Regions from separate parts of the Nostoc sp. DedSLP04 genome, predicted to be linked through region 1. Evidence: predicted binding sites of a transcription regulator. Region 1 holds the regulator's gene; each other region holds the start of a gene.
What was found. Region 1 encodes HrcA, which represses chaperone genes, less so after heat shock. Its sites were predicted from a motif close to TTAGCACTCNNGANTCNNGAGTGCTAA; they were not measured.
Positions count from the first base shown of each region.

Region 2: the regulator HrcA is predicted to act here: its motif matches at 1,022-1,048, upstream of groL (chaperonin GroEL).
Region 3: the regulator HrcA is predicted to act here: its motif matches at 1,363-1,389, upstream of groES (co-chaperone GroES).

Region 1 is NZ_JAVRCL010000025.1:4,559-6,837, forward strand. Features, by position in the region: gene RMX89_RS16015 (DUF2834 domain-containing protein) at 1-389, opposite strand, end outside; gene hrcA (heat-inducible transcriptional repressor HrcA) at 511-1,662, opposite strand; gene RMX89_RS16025 (rhodanese-like domain-containing protein) at 2,128-2,279, opposite strand, start outside.
Region 2 is NZ_JAVRCL010000049.1:18,302-20,580, forward strand. Features, by position in the region: gene groL (chaperonin GroEL) at 1-989, opposite strand, end outside; gene RMX89_RS24140 (MraY family glycosyltransferase) at 1,147-2,229, shown strand.
Region 3 is NZ_JAVRCL010000002.1:73,803-76,081, reverse strand. Features, by position in the region: gene RMX89_RS01445 (response regulator transcription factor) at 1-306, opposite strand, end outside; gene RMX89_RS01440 (hypothetical protein) at 912-1,106, opposite strand; gene groES (co-chaperone GroES) at 1,408-1,719, shown strand; gene groL (chaperonin GroEL) at 1,853-2,279, shown strand, end outside.

The DNA.
Region 1 (2,279 bases):
ACCGTGGCTACCATCAAGACAACCCCAGTCACACGAGAATCTAACAGCTTGAGCAAGGTATTCTTTTTACCGACAAATTTATTATTTGGTTCTCTAAAGGCTAAGTACGGCAACAATGCAAAAGCACCAACTCCGAAAGAGACAGTAGCAAACAGCCAAGCAGGTATTTTTTGTCCTCTACCATCAATAAAGACTACTGCGCTGTAAATAAGAGGCCAGATGCCCATGAGGTTGAATAATGCTATGACTAACGGGTTAACGCCTTGCCACTGGCCAATAGAAAGGTTTTTAATTAACTCGAATGTACCAGGTTGCTCAGGAGGTGCGAGAAAAAAACCATAGACAACAAATCCCAGCCACAGTAGACTAAAGGCAATTTTTCTAAGCATGAAAGATTTAAGTAGTATTAATTATTGATTTTGCCGTTACAAATACGGCTATGTGCTTGCTATGTGGTATTGTTTCCTCCCCTAGAGGCGTAGCGGCTTGTTCCTAAAGATTAACCGCTAATTAAGGATTGAAATAACTGAAAGCTTCTGAGAGATAATCAGCAGCAGATGCTACTACTGCGATCGCACTTTCATAATCTAGACGCGTTGGCCCCAAAACTCCTACACTTCCTACGGGTATCGAACCTCGGCGATAGTTAGAAGAAATCAAGGTGCAGGTGCGTATCGGTTCTAATGGATTTTCTGCGCCAATGCGAACCGTTACTTTTGGTTTTCCACCATCCTCTAGTTCTGGTTCTTCAAATATTAATCGCCACAGTTGGTCTTGTTCTTCTTCCAGCAGGTGGATAATTGTTTGTACTTGCTGTAACTGGGAAAATTCTGGCTGGCGCAAAACTTCTGACACACCCCGAACCATAATTTGGGTTGCAGTCGGTGCAAGAGTGCGACGAGTCAATTCGGCAACTGAGTTTTTCAAAAATTCCCCGTAGCGTTGGAATTCTTGATCTAGTTCGCTCCAGTTGAGGTGGCCTAATTCCAACAGACTTCGCCCCCGCAGGTGACTATTCAAAAAGTTAGAAACAATCTGCAACTCGCGATCTATTACCTCTGAATCCCGTTGGCTTTCTTCTGGTGTTAGCGACAAATCCATCAATTTAGAATGTGTCTCATAACCATCTGTCACCACAATCAGCATGATCCGTCCGGCTTCAATTTGCATTAATTGCAGATGTCGCAATAGCGCTGTGGTCGTTTGCGGTATAGTAATCAAGCTAATACAACCACTCAAGGTTGCTAAAATCTGCGCGGCTCCTTGCAGTAGGGTTTCTAAACTCCGATCTTGCCACTGTAGCTGCTTTTGCAATGCCACCTCTACTTCTCGCCCTAAAATTTCCGTAGCACTTTGTGGAAGCAAGCTCCGCGTAGCGTCTGTCTGCGACACGCTGCGCGACCACAGAGAAGGCGTAATTAGCTGGTCAACATAAATGCGATAGCCCGAATCTGAAGGTACACGTCCAGCAGAAGCGTGTGGTTGGTAGAGCAATCCAGACTTTTCTAAAACACCCATGACATTGCGAATTGTCGCCGAGCTTACACCCAGATCGTACTCCTCAACCAAAGCCTTTGAACCAACTGGCTCTGCCGTAGCAATGTAGTGACGTACCGTTGCCCAAAGTATATGCTGTTGTCGATTTGTTAACTGAACTTCCATTATGGTATGTTTTGCTGAAGGCAGATTTTAATCAAACTCTCAAGAAATTTGTGGATTTAATCGAAACAGAAAATATTAATAATTTATTAAGATATCAAATTATATAACTATATTATGATAAGTATTTTTAAAGTTTATATACAAAGCATTTTTTAAGATTAGGGTTGAACTAGTAGCTCAATTTTTTTGCAAAAGCTGCTAGTTATAATGTACCCCTCCGATGCTTTTTTCTAACCGTACTTTTGCATAAATTTATGCTTGCAACAGTATTATTAGATACGTATTTTCTTCAGGGGTTACTGCCGAACTGTAATTTAGAGCAATCCAACATTTTTATGCAGATGTAGGTGATGCCCAAATTTCAAACTTTCCGGCAAGCCTCTAAATAGATGTACTTCTATGTTTAGCATAGCAAAATTCAGATGGAAGAGTAAGTTCCATCTGAATGATGTATCCGAGCAGAAGCTAATACTGGGGAATTGAAGAGTCTACTAATTGGGAATAGGCATCAATACCACCCGAAATATTTTGCACATTTGTAAAACCTTGAGCAATCAACCACTGGCACATTTGGGCAGAGCGGATGCCGTGGTGGCATAACACCAAGGTTTCGGCTT
Region 2 (2,279 bases), on a different contig from region 1:
ATTGTGGTGTTTTCTTTGTCAATGGTGATTTTGCGGGCAGTTCCCAACGCTTCTAAAGCAGCCGTATCCAAGCTTAAACCGATTTCTTCAGAAATCAACTGTCCATCGGTGAGAATCGCAATATCTTCTAACAAAGCTTTGCGGCGATCGCCAAACCCAGGCGCTTTAATTCCAGCTACAGCTAGTACACCGCGCGCTTTGTTCACCACCAAAGTTGCCAAAGCATCACCTTCGACATCTTCAGCGATAATTAGCAAAGGCTGACCAGAACGGGCAACTTTTTCTAAAATTGGCACTAAATCTTGGATGCTGCTGATTTTTTTATCTGTCACCAAGATTCGGGCGTTTTCAAATTCGACGATTTGCCGTTCGTTGTTGGTGACGAAGTAGGGAGAAATATAACCCCTGTCAATCTGCATCCCCTCAACTACTTCTAGTTCAGTTGTCAGGGATTTAGATTCTTCAACGGTAATTACACCATCTTTGGTGACTTTTTCCATTGCTTGAGCTAACATTTGACCAACTTCTTCATCGTTACCAGCAGAAACAGTGGCAACTTGAGCGATCGCACTTCCTTCTACTGGCTTGGCTATTTTGGCAATTTCTTCTACCAATGCCTCAATAGTTTTGTCGATCCCGCGTCTCAAGCTCACAGGGTTACTACCTGCCGCAACGTTCTTCAAACCTTCTCTAATTAAGGCTTGTGCTAAAACTGTGGCGGTGGTTGTCCCATCTCCAGCGACATCTTTAGTTTTTGAGGCCACTTCCTGGATGAGTCTTGCACCAGTATTTTCCAAAGGATCTTCTAATTCAATTTCCTTGGCAACAGTGATACCATCGTTGACAATTTGAGGTGCGCCAAATTTTTTCTCTAAAAGGACATTGCGACCTTTGGGCCCCAAGGTGATTTTTACGGCATCGGCAAGGGCGTTAACACCCCTTTCTAGAGATCGCCGCGATTCCTCGTCAAATGCAATAATTTTCGCCATGTTTGATTTCTCCAGCGCTTCCATTAGACAATTTAGCACTCACAGCGCCAGAGTGCTAATCTCTCAAGCGGCTCAAGTTACAAATGGAAATAAAAAAATTGATTAATATACAGGTGATGCTCATATTAGATACTGGCAGTAATGCTTGAATTGGGAGATGAATCTAGACAACTCCCTTAAGTCCCTTGGTATTGCCGACCCTAGCGGCACCGGCTGGTTGGCAGTAGTATTTACGTTCCTCTTGGCTTGGCTTGTAACTTGGCGTTTAATTCCGACAGTACGAAAATTCGCCTTGCGGGTAGGTTGGGCTGACCAACCCAACGCACGGCGACTCAACCGAGAACCTTTACCCAATGCAGGGGGGCTGGCTATCTACGCGGGCGTGATTGCTGCGCTGGTACTAGCTAGCCTTTTACGACCGATCGAACTCCAAAACGTATTGGCTCAGGTGCTCACTATTCTGTTGGGGGGTTCGATATTAGTCCTGGTGGGCTTTATTGACGATCAGTTTGGCTTACCGCCCTCTGTGCGATTGTGGGCGCAAATTGTCACGGCACTTTTGCTGGTAGCTAATGGTATCAGTGTCAAAGTCCTGTTTGGCACTCCCATCGATTCACTTCTGTCCATGTTGCTAACAGTACTATGGGTAGTAGGGATTACCAACGCCATCAATTTGATGGATGGTATGGATGGCTTGGCAGGAGGAATTAGCTTTATAACCGCCATGAGTTTATTGGGCGTTGCAGCTCAATTTAACAATCGTGCTGCGGCAATCTTAGTCCTCGCAGCTTTGGGAGGTGCTGCACTAGGATTTTTGCGCCATAATTTCCATCCATCACGAATTATTATGGGTGATGCCGGAGCATACTTTTTTGGTTATGTGTTGGCAGCAACTAGTATTTTAGGGAAACTGCAACAAAACACAATTTATGCGCTAATTCCCACGGTTTTATTTCTATTATTACCGGTGCTAGATACCACTCAAGTATTTGTGCGGCGGCTACTAGCAGGAAATAACCCTCTGAGTACTCCTGGCAAAGACCACCTGCACCACCGCTTACTTGCTTGGGGACTCTCCCAGCGCCATGCTGCGTTTACCCTTTGGTCAATTACCTTAGTTTTCAACTTGCTAGCGATGAGAATACAAGGTATGAGTTTGGCTGTGATGCTGACAACCGCCAGTAGTATTATCCTACTTTTGGGCTTTACAGTCTGGCAAAGGATACGCCAACAGCCTTAGTTGCTTGTAGGGTGGGCATTGCAGTGCTAGCCCTACTATGTTTATTCAAT
Region 3 (2,279 bases), on a different contig from region 1:
CTTAGCTGAAAGGAAAAGAACCGGAATCCAGCTGGTGCGTTCGTTTTGCCGGACTTGTTCCACAAAAGTATATCCGTCCATTTCCGGCATCATCACATCGCAGATGATCATGTCTGGAACATCTTGCTCTAAAATTTCCAGAGCTTCACGTCCATTTTCAGCGGTGATGACTTCATATCCCCGGAATTCCAAGTAATCCTTCACCAGCAAGATGAGGTTAGGGTCATCATCAATCAATAGAAGTCGTTTGTGATCTTTCATGCTGGGCTCTTTCATAGCAGTGGCACTTGTCGCGCTTCGGTCCATCAAAGTCTTGAATATTTATCCTCTATGGTGGGTTATTCGAGATGTTGTCCTTTTCCTACTTAACTTGCCTTTGCTGTCTCGAAGTCTCAAAAATGCCGAGCACTTTCAATAGACTAGTAGCTCGATAGCAAAAGTCCAGCAAGGATACGTATAGCAGTAGTATCTATAATGCGCTATTATATATCGCTTTGAAAGGGGCGGGGTAAAAAACACTGATTAAATAATAATCTTTCGGACTCACAAGTAAGTATTGGCTTAAAGATGACCCTACCTCAAAACCAACCCGCACTTTCTTAAAGCCTACTGCTATACCATATCCTTTCGTTGTTAAGCCTCTATGAGGTGTTCACAAGAAACTAGGGAAGTTTCAGGCAAAAGATGGATTGAAAACGCATATTCTTCTACCACCTTATTACCTATTCAGTGTTCTCGGACGATCCGCAGAGTAACTTCCGGGTTTGCTTGGCGATACCAGACACCATCAGGGTAAATCACCATTATGGATCTAGAACCAGAAACACGCAAGCAGTTGGCTTTAGTTTTATAGACGCAAATAGAATGACTTTAGTACGGCTCATCGAGTTTTAAATCTTTAAGTCGCTTTTTTAAGTAATCCCAGAATTCCAGACTAGCTCGTTTTGAGCAGCAATTGCCTGGTCAGCGCAAATAAAAATGTCTCGCTGAATTTTTGCAAGTCCTAAACTTTCTACACAATTACTCAGGGTCTCATGTTCCAAAGATTGAGTTTTTTTAGGGATTTGATGGTTGGACTGGATCGCTGTCACTGTATTGTTACTCATCGAGTGGCTCCCTGATTACAGTTCCATAACAATTTGCAAGCTTTGCAAATAAAGTTGACTGGAGAGTAGGGAATGGGGAATAGGGAAGAATTTTCATAACTCTTAATTCTCCACTCCCTACTCTCTTCGTAACTTACAGAACAAAACCCGCAAGGTATAAATAATTAAGCATTTATACTTAAGTACATCTATGACCTTCTAGTTCGGGAACCCGTACTCAAGGCATTCTTGCCATTGGACGCCAATTTTCGGTAAATTAGCACTCAGGAGTTGAGAGTGCTAAACTCTGGAGAAAATAATTATGGCAGCTTTATCTCTAAGCGTTTCTACAGTTAAACCTTTAGGCGATCGCGTTTTCGTAAAAGTGAGCGCCTCTGAGGAGAAGACCGCAGGTGGTCTGTATTTGCCCGATACCGCCAAGGAAAAGCCCCAAGTAGGGGAAGTAGTGGCTCTTGGCCCTGGCAAGCGTAATGACGACGGAAACCGTCAGGAATTAGAAATTAAAGTCGGCGATAAGGTGCTGTACTCTAAGTACGCTGGCACTGACATCAAGCTCGGCACTGAAGAATATGTACTGCTTTCTGAAAAAGATATTTTAGCAGTTGTTATCTAGTGGTCATTGGTCATTAGTCATTAGCCAATGACAAAGGACAAATGACAAATGACGTAGATGCCCTCCGGGCGGCTTCCCGAAGGGTAGAACAAAAGACAAATGACAAATGACAAAGGACAACTAACAATAAATTATGGCAAAGCGCATTATCTACAACGAAAACGCCCGTCGCGCCTTAGAACGAGGCATTGACATCCTGGCTGAGGCTGTAGCTGTTACCCTTGGCCCCAAAGGTCGTAACGTAGTCCTAGAAAAGAAGTTTGGCGCACCGCAAATCGTCAATGACGGTGTAACGATCGCCAAAGAAATCGAATTAGAAGACCACATTGAAAACACTGGTGTAGCTCTGATTCGTCAAGCTGCTTCTAAGACCAATGATGCTGCGGGCGATGGTACTACCACCGCTACCGTATTAGCTCATGCGATCGTCAAAGAAGGCTTGCGGAACGTTGCAGCTGGTGCTAACGCGATTTCACTGAAGCGTGGTATTGACAAAGCTGCCAGCTTCCTGGTAGAAAAAATTGCTGAACACGCCCGTCCAGTGGAAGATTCCAAAGCCA